Regions from separate parts of the Lysinibacillus sp. FSL W8-0992 genome, predicted to be linked through region 2. Evidence: riboswitches for the same ligand, from Rfam matches in the RefSeq annotation. Region 2 holds a riboswitch; the other holds the start of a gene.

Region 1 (5,846 bases), 530 kb from region 2:
CGTCCATAACTTTCAAAGCTCGTCACATCATCCTATCTAGCCGATGTTTTTGTGTTCTCTTGGTCATTTGGGCTAGGTATTATAGAAAGCAGTGCATAGCTTGTATCAAACTTCTGCTAAATTCAGAAAACCTGTAATTTATCAAAAGTAATGTTACGTTGTTTTCAGTAGAACGATGACGAATTGCTTGTCCTTCTAACAATTACATATACATAATTTGACGCAATGAGGTGAAAATGGCTTAACGTACCTAATTGTTTTGTTGTAGCAACCTATTACGCACTTCTGTTAACAAATATAAAGAGCCTGATACAATAGTTCTACATTTATTTTCTGATTGCTGCTGAATAAATTGAAGATAATCACTTAAAACCGCTTTGTGCGGTGCATTACTTAGTTCTACCATATCTTTTGCTGACATTGCACGTGGATTATCAAAATCAACAAAATAAAAGCTATCACTTATTTGCTCAAAGTATTGCAAAACTTCTTTTACATCTTTATCACCTAATATGCCGATAACGAAGGTAACCGACTCATTAGGAAATTCAAGACGAACAGTTTCTACCAATTTCTCTGCACTAGCAGGATTATGTGCACCGTCAAAAATAATATTAGGCATTACTTCTTCAAATCGTCCTAAAATACGTGCCACTTTTATTCCACGGCGTATACTTTCTTCGTTAATAGCAACGTCTAGTACTGTAGCCACTTCGATAAAAGCAGTGATGGCTAATGCCATATTATTTCCTTGATGTGGCCCTTTCATATTACGTGTAAGATTGGAGATACAGATGTTTTTTTCATTATTTTTATAGCACTCATAATGATTCGACTGCTCTAGCGTAAATTGTTTTTTAAGCTCAAGAATTGGTGCTTGCTTTGCATTTGCTACATTATTAATTATTGCCTTCGCTTGTAAAGGTACCTCACCTATAACAACTGGACGATTTTGTTTAATAATCCCTGCTTTATGCTCAGCAATACTTTCGATTGTTGAGCCTAAAAATTTCGTATGCTCGAGCGCTATACTTGGAATAATGGAGACAATTGGCATCACTACATTGGTGCTATCCAATAAGCCACCCATTCCTGCTTCAATTAAAGCCACATCGACATCACAATTAACAAAGTGCAAGAATGCAGCAACCGTTAATAATTCGAAATCTGTTAGTTTACCGCTAAGTCCAGCGCTTTTCATTTGTTGAAAAACGCGATCCATCTCTACTTCTGTAATGGGCTTTTTCGTTACTTGAATTTGGTCATGCACATTTAAAATGCATGGAGACATAAACTTGCCTACTTTTAAGCCATGCTCCTGTGCAATTGACTCTAAAAATGTAAGTGTTGAGCCTTTGCCGTTCGTACCTGCAAGATGTACAATCTGTAGTTTTCTCTCTGGGTTTCCTACGAGCGCTAATGCCTCTTCAATAGCTTTTAGACCAGGCTTAATGATATCATCGCTTGTTATTGCCCATTTTTTCTTATATATATCAAACTGTGGAATCATCGTACTTCCTCCTGCAACCATTGGCGAACTTCCGCTATAAAATAAAGTGAGCCAGTAATAACAACAATATCGTGAAGGCCCTTGCTTTGTATAACAGAACGGACGATTGCTTGCCAATTTGCATCATATTGTTTGTCATTATGCGTAGACAGCATCGCTAATTTTTCAGCTGGCATGGCATTTGGCATTCCAATTTGCGTAAAGGACATGGATGAAGCGATTCCATCCATTAATGCAATACTATTTGCATGATCCTTATCAGACAGCGCTGCATAAATGAAGCGATAATGATGATTTGGATAAACAGTCTGAAGTGTTTGAATCAACGCGGCTGTTCCTTCAGAATTATGAGCACCGTCTAGCACGATATTATTTGGAAATTGTTCAAAGCGGCCTGCCCACTGAGCATTTTGCAACGCCTGACGCATTGATTGTTCTGTTAGTTGAATATGTCCTTGCTCACGTAAAATATCCATCGCTGTAATGGCAAGACTGGCATTCGCAATTTGATGCTCACCAGCCATTTTTAGTTGAATATTATTTATTTCAACATTTGCGTTACGATAGTTGAAGGTTTGCATAACAATCCCTTGATTTTTTGCCACTACGTGAAAATAGTTTCCTAAAACAAGGCATTCCGCATGACGTTCTTGTGCAACTTTTTGAATAACATCAAGCGCCTCATCGTTTTTAACCCCTACCACAACAGGTACTCCTTCTTTAATAATACCTGCCTTTTCAAATGCAACTTTCGCATACGTATCGCCTAAAAATGCTGTATGCTCCAATGAAATTGTCGTAATAATTGAAACAAGTGGTGTGATGACATTTGTCGCATCTAAACGACCGCCAAGCCCTGTTTCAATTAGTGCAAAATCTACTTCTTCTTCAGCAAAATACTGGAACATAATAAGTGTTACGACTTCAAAAAAGCTCGGATAGTCCCCATTATAATGCGCCTCAATAATTGAAGCGATATTGTTCATATACTGTAAAAATTGCTCGTCAGAAATTTGCGTGCCATTGATAGTCATTCGTTCATTAACGCGTGTTAAATGTGGAGAAGTAAAAGCTCCTACTCGATAACCTGCATCCTCTAACATTTCCCTCAATACGTTTACTGTAGACCCCTTGCCATTAGAACCAGCTAAATGTATAGTTCGTAGCTTGTTTTGTGGGTCTCCCAAACGGGCCAATACTTCACGCATCATTACTAATGGCTCACGTTTAAAATCAACTGCTTTTAATGTAAAAATAAAATCTGTACATGCTTTTATCGTTGTAAACAAAAGAAACACTCCCTCTCACTCTAGTATAAAGGGTGCCAGGCACACAAACAATTCAGACACAATTTTAAAAACACACAGAAAAGCACTTTAGGAGTGATTATCTGTGTGTTTTCAACTAGTTTATTTCAAATAAACAGCAAATTATTGTAATTGATGGACACCTAATAGCGCACCCATATCATCTAAAATAATTTTTGCATCATTATTTAAAAGTGGCAAAACATCCGATCTTTGCACTAATTCAAACGAGTTCTTTAATGTTCTTTTCAACATCGAAATATCAAAATTTGAACAATACTCATTAATCTTATTAATAACTAGTAAATCTGTACGTGTTAATGTTTTCTTCACTTCATTTTGCCCATTGCTATTCGCTAAAACATGTTTAATAAGAACGCGCCCGCTTGCGTTTAATAAACGATAGTATTTCGCTTCCGATAGCTTTAGTAGATTTGCCTCTATCAGCCCTCTTGCATTAACAAAATCTAAATCATCACAGGCTTTGTTCACCTTCACAACTATTGTTCCAATATTTCCAGACATGATAAACCTCCATTTTTATTTTTCATAACTTTTTCATACCAAAGAAAAAAGCCATTCTAATCAATATAGAATAGCCATAAAATTAAATGAAATTACTTTAAATGGTAACCAGGCAATCGTAGTTGAAAGAAAACAATTCTCTCTTCACCTTAGACCCTAGGCTTTGCGTCCTAACCTTTCGGATAGTTTGCCTTTATCTATTATACTAACTACATTGTATGATACTATACATTTTTTCCTAACTCAACACATATCTTTTGGCTTATAAAAAGAAAAACAGCAGATGACTTTTTCGCCATCTGCTGTTTCTATCATTCACTATGTTATTACATATTTTTTAGTTCTTCTAAACGTTTTAATACAACGGCATGTTTTTCTTCATAGTCCGCTAATTTTTCGCGTTCTGCGTTAACCAACGCTTCTGGTGCTTTTGAAACAAATTTTTCATTTGACAGCTTACCAGTTACAAGCTTCACTTCTTTAGCCCATTTTTCTAATTCTTTTTCAAGACGAGCAATCTCTTCTTCCAGGTTGATCAGTCCCACAAGTGGTAAGAATAGCTCTGCCCCTGTTACTACAGCAGTCATAGACTGTCCTGGAGCCTCTAAGCCTTCACCAATTGTTAATGACTCTGGATTACAGAATTTTTCTAAATAGCCTTTATTGGCTTCAAGAATGGTAACCGTAGCAGCATCCTTAGCAGAAATGTATAATGGTACTTTTTTGCTCATTGGTGTGTTAACTTCCGCACGAATATTGCGCACTGAACGTATAATATCCATAAGAAGCTTCATATTGTCTGCTTCCTCTGCAAAGTGAAGGTCTGTGCGTACAGTTGGCCATGCTGCAACTGTAATCGACTCACCTTCATGCGGTAAGTGTTGCCAAATTTCTTCTGTAATGAATGGCATAAGCGGATGTAATAGACGCATTGTTTGGTCTAGTACATAAGCTAATATAGAGCGAGTCGTTTTTTTAGCAGCTTCGTCTTCACCATTCATTGGTAATTTCGCCATTTCAATATACCAAGAACAGAAATCATCCCAAATGAAGTTATATAGTTCACGACCTACTTCACCGAATTCATAGCGTTCTGCTAATGATGTTACACGTTCAATCGTCTCATTTAAACGAGTCAGAATCCACTTATCAGCCACTGATTTTTCACCAGTCAAGTCGATTTCATCATACGTCATACCATCCATGTTCATTAATGCAAAACGAGAAGCATTCCAAATTTTATTAGCAAAGTTCCAAACAGACTCTACTTTTTCAGTTGTATAACGTAAATCTTGACCCGGAGAAGAGCCTGTTGCTAAGAAATAACGAAGTGAATCAGCACCGTATTTCTCAATAACATCCATAGGGTCCACACCATTACCAAGTGATTTACTCATCTTACGTCCTTCACCATCACGTACTAATCCATGGATTAATACATCTTTGAATGGGCGTTGTTCTGTAAATTCAATACCTTGGAATATCATACGAGAAACCCAGAAGAAAATAATATCATAGCCCGTTACAAGCGTACTTGTTGGATAGTAACGTTGATATTCTTCATTTGCCTCGTCCGGCCAACCCATTGTAGAAAATGGCCATAGTGCAGATGAGAACCATGTATCTAATACATCTTCATCTTGTGTCCAATTTTCTGCATCAGCAGGAGCTTCTTTCCCTACGTAAATCTCGCCTGTTTCATTGTGATACCAGGCAGGAATTTGGTGTCCCCACCATAATTGGCGAGAGATACACCAGTCACGGATATTCTCCATCCAACGAGAATATGTGTTTTCAAAACGTGATGGAACGAAATTTACTTTACCTTCCTCGTCTTTTTGAAGCTCTAAAGAGGCATCTGCAAGTGGTTGCATTTTAACGAACCATTGTGCTGATAGGTAAGGCTCTACAACCGCTCCAGAACGTTCAGAGTGCCCTACAGAGTGCACATGCTCTTCAATGTTGATTAAGACACCCGCTTCTTGTAAGTCTGCTACGATTTGTTTACGGCATTCAAAACGATCCATGCCATTGTATTTACCAGCAAGCTCATTCATTGTGCCATCTTCGTTCATAACAAGAATTCGTTCTAAGTTATGACGGTTACCAACTTCAAAGTCATTCGGATCATGGGCTGGAGTCATTTTTACAACGCCTGTACCGAATTCCATATCAACGTAATCATCTGCTACGATTGGAATTTCACGGCCCACAATTGGTAAAATAACTGTTTTACCAATTAAGTGTTGATAACGCTCATCGTTCGGGTGAACTGCTACACCAGAGTCACCAAGCATTGTTTCAGGGCGTGTTGTTGCAACTTCCACATAGCCCGAGCCATCTGCTAATGGGTATTTCATGTGGTAGAATGCACCTTGAACATCTTGATAGATTACTTCAATATCCGATAAGGCTGTTTTCGCTGCTGGGTCCCAGTTAATAATACGCTCACCGCGATAAATTAAGCCTTTCTCATATAATTGAACGAAAACCGTTTTAACAGC
Region 2 (17,002 bases):
TTTCAGCCCCCCTTAATGTAATGTAATGAATACATTCATTATACCGATAGGTGGTGAAAATTACACAGCTCTTTATAACGACAGCCAACTACTTTATCAACAAAAAACTCCTAAAAGCATTCGTCTTTGCCCAAGTTAAATTCTTTTCACCTGCTGTAAATATTTTTCATACTCACTACCACGACAAAAGTAGTTTACAATTAAACTACCTTCCTCTTACTAAAGTAATTTACACATACCATAATGCCTATCGATAAATTACACTATTATACTATTTAACATTAAACCTTCACCGTATTACCCTAATGAAGGGTGGTAAAATATAGGACAAATTGTTCTTTGGTAATTATTTTCACTATGCTATTCTTTATAGTAGAAAAATTGAATAGGCAAACTTAAAGAAATTTAGGGACGCAAAGCTATAGGGACTAAGGTTTATAACTATGTCAGCCAGTTGCCGAAGAGTACATACTACTTTTTGTTTAGTAAGGTCATAAAAAAACAAATTACTGAAAAAATATTTTTTTAATATAACATCTAAAAGGTGAATTTTTTATCTTTTAGTCTTTTCAGCGCCCATATATAATGGGTATATTTGTATGTTTTTATATTATCCTTATTTAAAATAAAACTACTCTTTTATGAGTAGTTTTTTTATGTACTCCGTAGGAAAAAATTCAAAACTTCATAAGGAGGAAGAATAGATGAAAGTTGTAAAGATTGTAACAGTATCTGCTCTAGCTTTAAATTTAGTCGGTGGTCCATTGAATGTTTTGGCAAGTGAAAATCCGAATGGAAATATTGTCAAAACTTCAGCTGAAATGAGTACTAAACATACGATAGCATCGGTGAAAAAGTTTGATTTGTACGGAAAAGATATTTTAAAGGCATACGATGACGTATTTAAGATGGCTAATACTAACATTAAATCGATTACGAACAACGGTGGAAAATATGCAAGTTCTACTATTGATAAAGCGATTGATGGCGACATGAATACCCATTGGGAAACAGGGACACCGAATAGTGCATCATTCACAAATGAAGTCGTAATACAGTTCAATGACGCAGCTACGTTAAATAGAATTGTTTATGCTGCACGTCAATCAACTACAAAAGGTAAAGGTTTTGCACAGCAGTTTGAAATTTATAGCTCAACAACAGATTCAGGCAATGATTTTACCCTCGTTTCATCCGGTGAATACAAAGGTTCTACTGGTGATATCGTCGAAATCCAGTTTGACCCAACAGAATTTAAACGCGTAAAGTTTGTTTTCACTAAAGCAAATCAAGATTGGGCAAGTGCATCAGAGTTTCAATTTTATAAAGAAGATGCAATCTCTGACAAAATGGCAACACTATTTACTGATGACACAATGAGTGCTGTTAGTGACAAGTTCCATTCAATTGATGCACTCAATCAATTAGATGCTGAAGCACAAGGACACCCCTTCTATGCTCAATTTAAAGAAGATATCGACAATGCTAAAGTGCTACTAAGCAACGAAGCGATTAAAGCTACAACAGCAGTAACTTCATCATTTAGCCATTACGCAAACGAAGCCTATTCTAAAATATTTAGAATGGACTACAAAAATATTAGGAGCATTCGCAATAACGGTGGACACTATGCTAGCGCTGTTATCGAAAATGCCATCGATGGAAATGTCAATACATATTGGGAAACGAATACAAGCAACACTGCTAAATTCGCAAATGAAGTTGAAGTGGAATTTATCGAACCTGTAACATTAAATCGCATTATTTATGGAGCAAGACCATCCGACCGTAAAGGCTTTGCGGAAGAATTTGAAATTTATGCTTCACAAACATCTAAAGGCGATACATACGAGCTTGTCTCAACAGGTAAGCAGAATATGGTTGCTGGATTAGTTGAAGCAAAGTTCGATCCAACTACATTTAAACGTGTAAAGTTTAAATTCACAAAATCCAATCAAAATTGGGCAACCCTTTCAGAGTTAGCGTTCTATAAAGAAGATACGCTGGACGATAAAATGGCGAAGTTATTTACAGATGGAACGATGAATACTGTATCACCTGAATTCAACAGTATCGAGCTCATTACTGCACTAGAAGAAGAAGCAAAATCGCATCCACTATATGCTACGTATAAAGAAAATATCGAGCTAGCGAAAAAAGTAATTAACGGTGAAGTCGTTACAGAAGGCAGAATAATAGTAGCTGAGCAACACGGAGATATGGTAAAGCACGCCAATGAACAATTGAAGTTCGGCTTCGGTAACAACCTGCAACCAACAGGACTTGCTGCTCAACCAGGCGATCAAATTATCGTTTACGTTGACGCAGCAACAAATGGACCATTACCACGCTTATCTTTTGCTCAACAAGAAGGTGCTTGGAACAGTTGGAGACAAGGCGTTAGCTTAAAAGTTGGTAAAAACGTGATTACGGTGCCGGCAGTTCCTAAAACTTCTTATAATAATAAGGCAGTCACACCGGGCGGAACAATTTATATTGAAAATCCATACACAGCTGAACAGCAAGGAAAAGCACCAACATTACGTTTTGAAGGTGTTGACAGAATTCCATTTGCTACGAAATCTACAAATGTAGAAGAGTTCAAACAATTTTTAATTGACTATAAGAAAAAAATCGATGACGACATTGCGAAGCATCCAAAAGTTGAAGATCGCGAAGTACTAGATATCGTAGAAGTTGTAAGTGACCATTTATTCTGGACAGGTACTGCAACTGGTGCTTATAAAACATATATAGAAAATGGCTATAGCCCACTACAAACAATTGAATCGTATAACCGTCTAATGGATGAACTATTTAAATATAACGGTTTAGATGGTCATAATGAAAAAAATGACCCTAAATTAATTCGAGAAAACGTACGACTTGCACAGCCTTATGCCTACATGTATGCAGCTGGCGATCACATCGGTACACTGGATGATGTCGTATCTGATATTTTAGTTCCTATCGAAGAAAAAGGCGGTTCATGGGGCGTTATCCATGAAATCGGTCATCGCATGGATATTGGGGTAAGAACTTACGGTGAAGTAACAAACAATATGCTACCACAGCATATGTCAGCATTTTACGGAAAAATCGATGGACGTATTCCATATGAAGCGAACATCTATAAAAACGTTCTAAAAGAAAACACAAAAGATTATAACGATCAAGGTCTGTTTGAAAAGCTAGCTGTATATTGGCAACTTGAAATGTATAGCCCAGGATATTGGGGTAAATTAAACTCTTTATATCGCGAACGTAATGTGACACTAACAGATGGTGATCGTTCTAAACAACAGTATTTAGTCGAATTCTCTTCTGAAGCACTTGGTTTAGATTTAAGTGAACATTTTGCTCGCCATGGTTTTGTTGTAACTGACGAAACGAAAGCAAAAACAAGTAAATATCCAAAACCAGATAAAAAAATATGGTATTTAAATAATAGTGCAGTCGACTATAAAGGTAATGGTTTAAAAGGTAAAGAAGTAAACGTAACATTCGCCTCAAACCAAGCTGCTAAAACAAATACATTATATTTATCGATTGATAAATCTTACCAAGATGATTTCTTAGGCTATGAAATATATAGAGATAATGAATTAATTGGCTTTACTAGTACTGCACAATTTATCGATAAAAATGTAGATACAACAAAAAATTATACGTACAAAGTTGTTGGTTATGACAAAAAATTAAATACGCTGAAACCAGTAGAAGTGAAGGCATTTACCCCTACCCTATCTGCTGAAGACTGTGTCACAGTAAAACTACATCAAGCATTTGATCCTATGGATTATGTAAAAGCAATTTCTTATAGCGGCAAAGATATAACAAAAACAGTCATTATCAAATCGAATACGGTAGATATGACGAAAAAAGGAAGCTATGAAGTAGTTTATGAAATAAATGATGAAGGCATTAAAGAAACAAAAACAATGAATGTTAACGTAATAAGTGACATGCAATATATTTCTGATATGACAGCTAAATCTGCAAAAGTAGGTTGGGGCTCATTACAAAAAGATAAATCAATTGCTGGAGGCACAATTACATTACTACGCCAAGGTGTAGATGCAACGTATGCAAAAGGACTTGGTGCACACGCGAACTCTGAAGTAGTGTATGACATCGAAGGAAAAGGCTTTGATTTCTTTGAAAGTTATATCGGAATCGATCAAGCAGCAAAAGGCAAAGCATCTTCTGCAACATTTGAAGTATGGGTCGATGGTGAACAGAAATTTGCAAGTGATGTATTTAAGGCGAATACAGATCATGGCTATATCAACATCCCTGTTACAGGTGCAAAAGAAGTGAAGTTAATTACAACGGATGCCAATGATAGCGGTAATTCCTCTGACCATACTATTTGGGCTGATGCGAAATTTGGCAAAGACTCAAGTCTACCTACGTTAACACTTTCAGAAGACTTGACATTAGTAAAGTTAAATAGTGAATTTGATTTTCTAAAAGATGTAACAGCATCTGATATTGAAGACGGTGATTTAAGTAAACAAATTAAAGTAACTACAAATGGCTTCAATACAAATAAATCAGGTACTTACCAAATCAAATATACAGTAACGGATAGTGATAACAACGTTGCAACGGCGACAAGAAATGTGTATGTCTATAGCGATGAAAAATTCGCCTCAGACATCGGCTGGAAATCTGCTCAAACAGCGTATAGTACTGTCAATAAAGACAAATCGTCTTCAGGTGGTTCAATAAAAGTACTGACAAATGGAGAAGTTAAGGAATTTGCCAAAGGGATTGGTACACACGCAAACTCTGAAATCGTCTATGATTTAACAGATAAAAATTACGATTACTTTGAGACACTCGTAGGTATTGATCGCAATATCGCTGAAAACGGAAATTCTAGCGTGACATTTAAAGTACTAGCTGACGGTCAAGAAGTATATAACAGTGGTGTCATGAAATATCAATCAGAAGCAAAACTTGTGAGAGTACCGCTTCAAGGTGTGAAAGAGTTAAAACTGATTGCAAATGATTCGGGCAATGGTAATGCATCAGATCATGCGAACTTTGCTGATGCTAAGTTCTATGTTTCAAACGGTATGCCGGAACTAACGATTCCTAAATCAGTTGCAACAAAAGTAGGAACGCCTATCAACATCGACGAAAGCTATTTAGCAACGGATGCTGAAGATGGTAATTTAACATCTCGAGTACAAGTAACTGGCTTAGAGCAAGTGAACTTCAATCGAGCTGGCCACTACGAAATTACGTACACAGTAGTTGATAGTGATGGCAATGAAGTAACGAAAAAGCGCACTATTTCAGTGGTAAATATGGAAGATTACCATTACTTAACTGATTTTGAATGGCAATCTACACAAAACAGCTATACAGCTCCTGTGAAAGATATCTCCATTAGTCACAATGCATTACGCTTAACAGGAGACGATGGTCGTGAAATAACATACGAACGAGGCATCGGTGCACATTCTAACTCAACAATCATTTATGATTTAACAGATAAAAACGCAGATTTCTTCACTGCATTTGTTGGTGTAGACCGCCAAATGTACGGTACGATAGGCTCAGTAACATTCCAAGTGTTTGTTGATGGAGAAAAGCAATTCGATAGTGGCTTAATGCAATCTCGTGATTCTCAAAAGTACATTGAAGTGAGCATTACTGGCGCCAAAGAGCTTAAACTTGTCGTAACAGACGGTGGCAACGGAAACGGCTCTGACCATGCATCATGGGGCGAGACGAAATTACATTTTGCTAATGCGGATCGCGTATTCACTGAAGATTTAACACTAGCACTTGAAGATGCTAAAACAGTTAATGTAGAAAACTACACAGCTGATACAATCCAAGCTTTACAAGCGAGCATGGCAAAGGCAGAAGAACTTCTTGCTAATACACAAGCTTCACAAGCACAAATCGATCAAGCTTTAGAGGAGCTATTACAAGCAAAAGCTGCTTTAGTAGCAATTGACTTCAGTCAAATTATACCAATTGCAGACAACCAGCTTAAAGTAGCTATCCAGCAAACGCTAGGACTGTCAGGAGAAATCACTTTAGGTGATATGATTACACTGACAAGTCTACATGCACCAAATGCACGTATTACAAGTCTAGATGGCTTACAATATGCTAAAAATTTAACATCACTTGATATTTCGGCTAATAGCATTACTGATTTCTCGCCATTGAAAAATCTAAGTAAATTAGAAAACATCACTGCGCACCCACAAATCGTTGAAGTATCTAGCTTAACGGGTCCTGAACTAACAGTGGAAAATCTAGTAAAAGGATTAGATGGTAACTATCTTAACCCTTACCAAATAGCGCTAAGAAATACGAAAACAATGAAAGAGATTTCAGTAGATGTGGACCAGCTTACACCGAACGCAGACCACTTTACAATCGACCTTTCTCAAGAAGAACAAGGCATGTACATGCTAGTCATTGCGTATAAGCTAAACGAAGACACACTTATTCAATTAACTTATTTTGTAAAAAACTAGTTATATCGCTGTCATAAAAACTCCTCCCCTTTTAAATACAATGCCCGCGGATTTTTCGTGGGCGTTTTTGATTGTAGACAATAGTTAAATGGAAACAAATAAATCTAATTGAACAAAGAAAAACCCCAAATAGTAACACTATAAAGTGTCCCTACTCGAGGTTTGTTCATATTTTTTATTAAATGTTTACTCAATGAACGCTAATATGAGCTTCCAAATCTAACTCACTCATTTTAAAATACGTCGTGAATCGTTTAGACAAAGCTTGTGTGATGGCTTCACTTTGTTCATCATTCAACGGTTTTGCATAAACCATGACAATGCCAATATTTTCGCTACCCTGCTCTAATGGATTCATCACTACATCTTCTTTCAAAATTAACGCATTGTTCATCGCAACAAAATTTAACACCGTATTTTGCAACATTTTTCTTTCTCTTGGATTTAACCCCACAGTATCAATTATTTCAACCGTAACATAATTCATACTTTGCACCTCCATAAAATGTTGTGAAAATTCTTTTTTTATTTTACTATTTTTATTCCCTACTGAAAATTATTTAATTAAGAAACGATAGTAGATTGTTATTTTCATGTGGTTAGTGAATAAAAGCGAAATGTTAGATTCAACAAATCGGTAGTAACGAGAGTATTAGCTTACGTTGTGTTGAACGGAAAGTGTCGCATAAAAAAAGACGAACAGCACCTAAAGCTGTTCGTCTTTTTTTATTCTTTAAATTTTAAAATGACCCACAATTGTTTGTAAGTCCATCGCTTGATTACTTAAATCATTTGCGACTGCGCTTATTTCTTGTAAAGTTGAAAGCTGTTGTTGTGAAGCTGCTTGTGAACCTTCTGCCTGTTCAGCTGTCGTTTCTGATAAAGCTGCAATTTGTGTAACTGAAGCAGAAACTTGTTCAGTACTTGCGGAAATTTCCTCTGTCACAGCAGAGATGTTTTCAATCTGTGTTCTCATATGATCAACTGCTTGTACAATATCATTGAAAGATGTGCCTGCATTTTCGATTATTTCTACACCTGTTTCAACGGTACGTAAGCTTTCACGCATTGCTAGTTCCACATTTTTTGTATCTTTTTGTATTTCATTCGTAAGCGTTACAATTTGTCCTGCAGATTTGTTCGATTCCTCTGCTAATTTTCTTACCTCATCGGCTACTACAGCAAATCCTTTTCCCGCTTCTCCTGCACGTGCAGCCTCGATTGCAGCGTTTAATGCTAACAGATTCGTTTGTTCAGTAATACCTGTAATTACTTTTGAAATATTTTCAATATCTTCTGTTTGTTTACTTAAACGTTGAATAAGTTCAGTCGTTACCTTTGTTGATTCATAAATCGTTGTCATTTGTTTACTTGCCGAAGAAATATTCGTCACACCTTGACTTGCAACTTCTGTTGTCTCAGAAGCGGAAGTTCGAAGGACATGTGAAGATTGCGCAATATGTTGGACAGCACTAGCTGTTTCATCCATTGCGACAGCATTTTCCCGCGCTGATTGTGCAGTCGTTAAAGTGTTTTCAGATGCGGCTTCTGCTTGATTTGCGATATCAACAGAAGATGCGGTCACTTCTTCCGTTGAAGCACTTAATTGTTCAGCAGACGCACTTAATTGACTAGCACTTTCTGCAAACTGATTTAAAAGTTTTCTCAAAGTATCTTTCATAAAATTAAAGTCTACCGCAAGTTGCCCTAACTCATCCTTAGAGCGAAGTTGAATATCCTCGGCTGTTAAATCCCCCGCTGCAATTGTCTTTACTCCATGTTGTAATTGACGTAAAGGTACAGCAATCTTCTTATTCAATATATAAGCGATGACACTCCCTACTAAAATTGATACTAAAATGATGCTAATAGCGATAAAGAATGATTCTTTTGCATTTTGATTTGCTTCTTGCTGAGCTTGATCGAAATTGGCTTCAATTAAATCATTTAACCCTTCAGACGCATCTATTGCTTCCCCACGAATAGGAATAACATTTTTAGTGTAATAAGCAGCAGCTGCAAAAACGTCTTCATTTTGATTTAATGCGATGACCTTTTCAAGTTCATTTTCAAACGTATCCACTTTTTCACTTGCATTATTTAACGTTTGTTTCTCATCATCTGCATCAAATTGCTCCTTAAGTAGGTTCATCGTTTCATCAATTATGGATTGTGTTTCACGCACATGATTTAACGACTCTTCATCTCCTAAAAGATAAGTTTGTACTTGTGAACCTTCCAAAGCTATGTATTTATTGAGGTCACCCGTCGCATAAAGCTGAGGGAGCCCAACTGCTAATGTATTATTGTAATCCTTACTGATGTCAATAATTTGCAAATAAATACTTGAACCAGAAACAAGCGTTATTAACATCATTGTAATAAACCCTAAAACTAATTTCTTTGTAATAGACATACTAAACTCCTTTTTCAATAAAATGGTTATAATTAGTCATTATAGACTATATTTACGTTTTTATCTATATAGTATTTACTACCATTAATATTTTATTTAAAATAAAAGTATCCCGATTAATTCAAAAAACAGTAAGTATTTTAATAATTATTACTAATGTCGCATGATACAATAATCACAAAATTATTAATTAGCTTATAAAAATGGATATATAACAAAAAAAGAAGGAGATATTTAATGAGTACTGATTTTTTAGAAGATAAACTGCGTGAAACATTTTCACATTTGCAATCTATTGAAGGCGTAAAATCGGTTGATAGCATTTTAGAGCGTTTAAACGACGAGAAAATTTTTCCCGAAATTACTACATTAATATATAATGCAAAATACGAATTAGTTTATTTATACGAAGAACAACAAGTAGTATTAAAAACTATTAAAGAAGGAATAACGCTCGATACAAAGTTTATGAACGAAATACATTTGATTCATCAATATAAAGACATGATTGAGTGTATCCTAACAGGAATCATCGCAACCGATAAAATTAAAAACTACTCGCTTAACCTGCTTTCACTTAAATATAGCGAGTTAATTCAAAGTATTTAACGGACAACAAAAAACCGATGAACGAGAAAATCGCTCATCGGTTTTTTTGTGTAGTCATTAGGTTAGGGAATGTATTATTTTATATAAATACCCTGAATTGGTTCTTTTGCGGAGGGCGGCGACTCCTGCGGGAACAGCACAATACGTAAGACGCTACAGGCGGCGCGACTGCGACGGTTGCGGCTTACGATGTGCCCGCGGAAAGCGTCCGCCCGTAGCGGAAATCATCCGTAGGAGTTATCATTTTTTTCAATTGATTGGAGCGGAGGGCGGCGACTCCTGCGGGAACAGCACAATACGTAAGACGCAACAGGCGGCGCGACTGCGACGGTTGTGGCTTACGATGTGCCCGCGGAAAGCGTCCGCCCGCAGCGGAAATCATCCGTAGGAGTTATCATTTTGACGTGTCCATTCATATTGAATATCAGGTAAATTCTCTTCATTTTCATGACCTCTACCTATAACCTCAAATCCGTGCTTTTCATAGAAACGTTGTGCATTTTCGTTTACTTCAAATGTGTATAATGTTAATCTCCCACTTGAATGGGCTTTCGCTTTATTTAATAATGTTTTACCTATACCGCACCCCTGGTAATCGATATGAATATACAGTTGGCTTACTTCACTATCATTATAGGCAATCATGCCAACAACTGTTTCCTCTATGAACGCTACATCTATTTGAAACTGTTCAAGTAATATATGATTTAAAAAATATATATGATTTTCAACGCTATGCATTTCTTTCTGTCCAATTGCCTGTTCCTTGCTATCTCGCCACATCGCTACTGTTTGTTCAGAAAATTCAGGGCTGTATGGCATGATTGATATTTTATGTTGGCTCATTAGAGTCCTCCCTTCCTTGTACTAACTTGCGGTGTAATGTCTAACAGCTGTAATAACAAATTTCTTGCTAGTTCAAAAATTATATTCCCCATAGAAATTATGATAGGCAATTCTTTTTTAATTTCCGTAAGTTGTTTTAAAATATCCTTCATATTTCCGCCAATGTCTTTTTCTAGTTAAGACTCCGCCATAAACTCTTCTATTGATATTCTAAATTCATTGTATGGATCATTCATTGTTAAATCTAAAATAAGATTAAATATATCGTTTGATAACTCCGGGTAATTTTCTAGTAAAATAATACCTGCATTATAAAATACGAGTAGATAATTGTAGTTAAGGTGTTCTGTTTTTTCAGTTAATCCATTTAACAAAAATTGTACGTTGAAATTATATTTGGCATTCAAAAATTTCTCAATTTCAGCATCAGTTGGAACGGGGTAACCTACGCTTTCAAAAAAAGATAGATCGTCAGAATAATTTTCATTCATTGAAAATTGGTTAATATCTTTATAATGTTCACTATAATCCTGATCAGTTTTAAATGTCTGTACAATATAGCTAAATGTTGCTTCTTGCTCTTCTAAAGATTTATTTAATATGTCTTTTACTAATTCCATATGACGACGTAAAGTTTCTAAATCATTTGTGTCATATAATGGACTATCTAAATCAGAGCCTGAAATTAAAATTTCCGATAAATCAACAGCTCCGAGATATTCATTTACTTGCATTCCGCCTTGTATTATTTTAGTTGGTAATATGTATTCACTATCCGGAAAATCAGAAATAACTAAATCTAAATATGTATTCGCTAAATCCCATCTTTGATCATTGATCGCTATGAGTGCTTTTGTATACGGTTCAGGGATTTCTTGAATTATTTGTTCTGCGGCCTTTTCATCTGTAACAGCCTCTATAGTTTCCTCTTTGTTTTGCTCTAAAGCCTTTTCCTCTTTCTCACTACTATTACAACCAGCTAAAAACAAAGCAAGGGTTAGGACAGTAGTAGCAAAGTACTTATATTTTTTCATAAGACTCACTCCTTTAGTTTCATAATCTAAATATTACCATCAATTGCAATGAAAAACAGTTAGAAATTATAAAAGAAAGTAGGCTAGGACATAGCTTTCATATTGATTTCTTTTAACAATAAATAAAATTTAGAGGAGAGCACTAGTTGAAGGGTAGCTGAGGTAGTTACTGCTACACAGAACGCACAGAATGTAAAAACGCAATTACTGCACGCAAACGAGTTGTGGCTTACGGTGTGCTAAGCGAAAAGTTGTCGCCGTAACGGACAACAACGTTACAGCAAAAAAGTGTTAGATTGATTGCTATCAATCTAACACTTTTTCTCATTTGTCCCAGCTATGTTGTGGTCACCAGTTCAGTTTTGTAATTTGACCTAATCCCTTAACATCTAACATATTTACGTTTAAAGCCAATTCTACCTTTTTCTATTTCCTTTTGAATTCCTTCATAAGCGTGAAGGAAGCTGCTTTTTTTATTGTCCTTTTTCATTTCTACTGGACCTACCTCTTTGGCAGTTGCAAGTGCCATGTCGTGCAGTGGTAAATACGAAACGCCTACCGTATTTAGAAAGTTATTCATAGCAGATTTCGTTCGCTCTGGCGAATCATGAATAGTATTTTTCACAATTTCTAACATACTGGCAATCTTGTCTTCGGAAAATTCAACATCTTTTCGATTTCCTAAAAGCCAGCAGTAGCAACTCCAGCCCGCAGACATTCTCAGCTCTTCCCCACTAGCAATCCATTTATCAGCAACTTGTTGTGCAATATCCGCTTCCGCTAAAGTAACAGCTACCACATAATCAGACAACATATAAAAATATGCCGTATCTATCCAACGATCAAAATCAGATTCCGCCATTGCTTTTGGATCGGCAATAATACCAGCAAAATACATTGCATCATAGTTCCCCGAAGCATAAAGCTCTTCCGCTAAAGGTTGATTAATCTTTATTTTCTTCGCTATAGGCTTCATTGCACCTGTTGCCACTCCAAAAAGCGGCTCATGTGCACCATTGGACATGTACATTTTTTTAGTCCGTTCCTTCCCTAGCGCTTCAAGCTCCTGCATTACTATTTCAAAATTCATTATTTGCACCCCCTTCGTTTTAGCATTTTACTATTTTTTCAATCTCGAATATATCACCATTATCCTATATTAAAGTATCATTTGTCAGCTGAGGTATTTTTTAATATTTGCATGTTAATAAGTGGCTTTTTTCACCTTTTATTTCCTAATCCCCACCAAAAATTCTGCTATAATCATTTTTTTTTGCTTTTTTATCAACTTTCTATTAATATCACTTAGTTACCATTATTCAGTAAAGCTTAATTAAAATTCAATACGTACGGTTTCTTTTTATTAAATTGGGCAATATACACATTATAACTACAATTAAAATAAAAGAAGTTTCTATGCGAAAAGTAATTTTATTACAAGCTAACACATCATGATTTAATTCATCAGGAGGTTACATATGCAATACATTATTTCAATTTTAGGTATTCTCATTGTGTTATTTTTGGCTTGGTTGGCAAGTTCCAATCGAAAAGAGATAAAATTCAAACCAATTATCACAATGATTATCATTCAAATTCTATTGTCATTGTTATTATTAAATACAGAATTTGGATTAATCATTATTAAGGGCATAGCTACTGTTTTTAACAAGTTGCTCGAATATGCAGGTGAAGGTGTTTCCTTTGTCTTTGGCGGCTTGGCGAACGAAGGAGAAGCTCCATTCTTTTTAACAGTGTTGCTACCAATTATATTTATTTCTGCATTAATTGGGATTCTTCAGCATTTGAAAATCCTACCATTCATTATGAAGGGTATTGGATGGGTATTAAGTAAAGTAAATGGAATGGGAAAACTTGAATCTTATAATGCTGTTGCTTCATTGATGGTCGGTCAATCAGAGGTTTTCATTACATTAAAAAAACAACTCGGCCTCCTTTCAAAACAACGTTTATATACTCTATGTGCGTCGGCAATGTCGACTGTCTCTATGTCCATCGTTGGTGCTTATATGACGATGCTCGAACCAAAATATATTGTTACGGCATTAGTTTTAAATTTATTTGGCGGTTTTATTATCGCTACAATTATGAATCCGTACCAAATTGACCCTAACGAGGATATATTAGAAATCGAGCATGAAAAGCAATCCTTCTTTGAAATGCTCGGCGAGTATATTCTTGATGGTTTTAAAGTTGCCATTATCGTCGGGGCCATGTTAATTGGGTTCATTGCATTGATGGCTGGATTCAATAGTGTGTTTGAGCTATTGTTCGGCATTTCGTTCCAAAGTATTCTAGGTTATATCTTTGCACCAGTTGCCTTCATCATGGGGATTCCTTTCTCTGAGGCAGTTAGTGCTGGATCAATTATGGCGACTAAACTGGTAACGAATGAATTTGTGGCGATGTTGGATTTATCCGGAGGCGATCATCACTTTAGTGAACGTACAATGGGTATTCTTTCTGTCTTCCTCGTTTCCTTTGCCAACTTCTCATCAATTGGTATCATTGTCGGGGCTGTCAAAAGTCTAAATGAAAAACAAGGGAATGTAGTCGCACGCTTTGGATTAAAATTATTATTTGGTGCTACACTTGTAAGCGTACTATCAGGTATCATTGTTAGCTTAATTTTATAAAAAAGGAAGTGGCGTGCACCACTTCCTCAGCGAGTCGAGACAAAAGGCATTAAGAAGTCATTCTTAATGCCTTTATCTTTTTTAGTAACGGTGCCAGGCACTCAAACAATTCTATTAGTTGGTGGGAGTGGACCGCGGATAGCGAGGGTTGCAGCTTACGCTGTGCCCGCGGAAAGCGTCCGCCCGTAATGGAAATCGACGGCAGAAGTCTTTTATATTTATTTTGACTAAACCTTTTTATCCCATGACCACAATTTTTTTATTAAAAGTAGACTGTTTTCATTGCCTATTAAGTTGATTGGAGTGGAGGGCGGCGACTCCTGGGGGAACGCACGGCACGTAAGACGCAACAAACCGCGCGTTAGCGAGGGTTGCGGCTTACGCCGTGCCCGCGGAAAGCGTCCGCCCGTAACGGAAATCAACGGCAGAAGTCTTTTATATTTATTTTGACTAAACCTTTTTATCCCATGACCACAATTTTTTTATTAAAAGTAGACTGTTTTCATTGCCTATTAAGTTGATTGGAGTGGAGGGCGGCGACTCCTGCGGGAACGCACGGCACGTAAGACGCAACAAACCGCGCGTTAGCGAGGGTTGCGGCTTACGCCGTGCCCGCGGAAAGCGTCCGCCCGTAACGGAAATCAACGGCAGAAGTCTTTTATATTTATTTTGACTAAACCTTTTTATCCCATGACCACAATTTTCTTATTAAAAGTAGACTGTTTTCATTGCCTATTAAGTTGATTGGAGTGGAGGGCGGCGACTCCTGCGGGAACGCACGGCACGTAAGACGCAACAAACCGCGCGCTAGCGAGGGTTGCGGCTTACGCTGTGCCCGCGGAAAGCGTCCGCCCGTAACGGAAATCAACGGCAGTATTTTTATTTTAATTTAATAACCATTTACAAAGTTCGAGATTGTTTCGATTTCGTCTTCTGTCAGTTCTCTTTGTACGTGTTTTTCATATTCCTTAATAATGCTCTGCTTGTCTCCGCCGAAACGATCTGTAAAGTTGGCGATTGTTCGAAGTTTCGCTACTTCTTGATTAAACTCTTCTTTACTAATCGGCTGTTGATGAGAAGGGATATATGTATCCGCATCAAATTGCTCTAATTCATCCAACAAGCGCAGCGTTTCCTTAACTGTATAGTTTTCTTTTACAGCGTAAAGATTAGGATAAATACAGTCAGCAAGGAAAAGAATCTTTTCTTCTTTGATATAGACAACTACTGAATCAGAAGCATGGTCCCCTCCAACATGTTGAATGATACAAGTTACCCCGCCTAAGTCCATTTCCGCACGTTTTTCAAACGTCACATCTGGTAAAACAATCTTAATATCTCGGTGATCTTTGAATTCTTCTTTAATGGCTCTAGCGCAAAATTCAATTTCAATTCCCTCTTTTACTCGCTCATCAATTGCTTCATCAGACCATGAGAACGGAATTAATTTCTCCATTTCTTCTTTTGTTGCTTTGGAAGCGATGGATACAATATTACGTAGTGCTGACAGGCCAAAAATATGATCCCAATGCCAATGTGTTAGAACTACTATATCAGCATTAGGAACCCCCATTTTTAAAAGTTCTTCCTGAAAATATTGTACATGATCTTCCGAGTTACCTGCATCGATCATTAATGTCTTGTTATTGCCAACTACCATTCCTAGAATGGGGCGGTCGGTTTCTGATATTGGCGTGATATACCAAAAACGTTCACCTATTTTGTTAATTGAGTGCATAATAAATTATCTCCTTCCATTTATAATAGTTTAATTCAAAAAGTAATAATTTACTCTTTTGAAGAATTTTTTTGTGAATAAGAAGCAATTGCATGGCGCTTTATTCTACTTCGGTTGATAATATCGGGGGCTTAAAGGATATAAAAGGTTTGGAACTAGAAAGTAAAGGGAAAATAGTGCTTAAATTCATGATACTAGCGAAAATGGTAATTGTAGTACAGGACATATAAACAATCGAACTTCATTTACAAAATTCAAGTTCAATACGATATCGATGTGAAAGTTTCCGCACTGGTCCAATTAAAAAGATGGAGTGAAATTATATTTTCATTCCATCTTTTATTACTTTATAAATGATAAATTAGGTTGTCGAGGTTTTAAATTGCATTTTATACCTTTTTATTTATATAATTACCATATTTAGTATTTAAATTAACCACTATTTTCCACTTAACGTAGGTTTAATTTCAAATACAATGATTTTTGAAGGGGTGATTGTATGTTGAAAAATATGAATAATTATACTTCAAAAGGAGAATTCACTTCCGTTATACTGGCTTCCCTCATAGGATTTTCTCAAGTCGTTTTTATTGAAAATGCCATTTCAGGCTTCATTATTTTATTAGCTATTACGATTTATTCTTATAAATTGGGCATCATTTCACTTTTATCTTCTATTGTCGGCACACTAATCGGAAAAATAGGAGGTGCGCAAGAAAATAGTGTTAGGTCTGGTCTATTTGGATATAATTCTGTCTTAACAGCTTTGGCCATTTCATTATTTTTAACTGGAACTTCTAGGTGGGGCATCGCACTATTAGGAGCAATGATTGCAGCGATTTTTACAGCAACAATGATGCATTTTTTGAAAAATATAGACATGCCCGTCCTTACTTTTCCTTTTATCATCCTAACATGGTTTATCCTATTAGCTTCTTACAAACTAAACGTATTCCATTTAAGTGAATCTTTAGTACCCCAAAGTTTATCTTACTGGCAACTAAATATTGCAGGTGAGTTAAATTGGGCTGTAGGTTTTTTGAATAATATTGAGCAAATCTTTTTTTTGAATCATCCTTTATCAGGTGTACTTCTTTATACCGCTATATTTTGGGCTAGTTGGAAACTTGGTTTAAATGCTGTGATAGGAAGTGTCGTCGCTTTAGTCTTATCATATGGACTTGGAGGAGAAC

What was found. A riboswitch is a leader RNA that binds a small molecule or an ion and turns the genes downstream of it on or off. The one in region 2 is predicted to bind cyclic di-GMP.
Region 1: it holds a riboswitch for cyclic di-GMP, as region 2 does, so the genes downstream of both, NSQ74_RS11010 (hypothetical protein) here and NSQ74_RS08235 (NPCBM/NEW2 domain-containing protein) in region 2, are expected to answer to the same signal.

What each region holds. Positions count from the first base shown of each region.
Region 1 covers NZ_JBBOZQ010000001.1:2,228,168-2,234,013, reverse strand. Annotated here, with positions in the region: gene NSQ74_RS11020 (bifunctional folylpolyglutamate synthase/dihydrofolate synthase) at 251-1,510, opposite strand; gene NSQ74_RS11015 (bifunctional folylpolyglutamate synthase/dihydrofolate synthase) at 1,507-2,799, opposite strand; gene NSQ74_RS11010 (hypothetical protein) at 2,941-3,342, opposite strand; cyclic di-GMP riboswitch class I at 3,443-3,544, opposite strand; gene NSQ74_RS11005 (valine--tRNA ligase) at 3,669-5,846, opposite strand, start outside.
Region 2 covers NZ_JBBOZQ010000001.1:1,694,331-1,711,332, reverse strand. Annotated here, with positions in the region: cyclic di-GMP riboswitch class I at 379-462, shown strand; gene NSQ74_RS08235 (NPCBM/NEW2 domain-containing protein) at 705-6,509, shown strand; gene NSQ74_RS08230 (hypothetical protein) at 6,700-6,996, opposite strand; gene NSQ74_RS08225 (methyl-accepting chemotaxis protein) at 7,243-8,925, opposite strand; gene NSQ74_RS08220 (hypothetical protein) at 9,163-9,534, shown strand; gene NSQ74_RS08215 (GNAT family N-acetyltransferase) at 9,913-10,380, opposite strand; gene NSQ74_RS08210 (hypothetical protein) at 10,557-11,414, opposite strand; gene NSQ74_RS08205 (DNA alkylation repair protein) at 11,797-12,504, opposite strand; gene NSQ74_RS08200 (NupC/NupG family nucleoside CNT transporter) at 12,893-14,071, shown strand; gene NSQ74_RS08195 (MBL fold metallo-hydrolase) at 14,961-15,809, opposite strand; gene NSQ74_RS08190 (urea transporter) at 16,309-17,002, shown strand, end outside.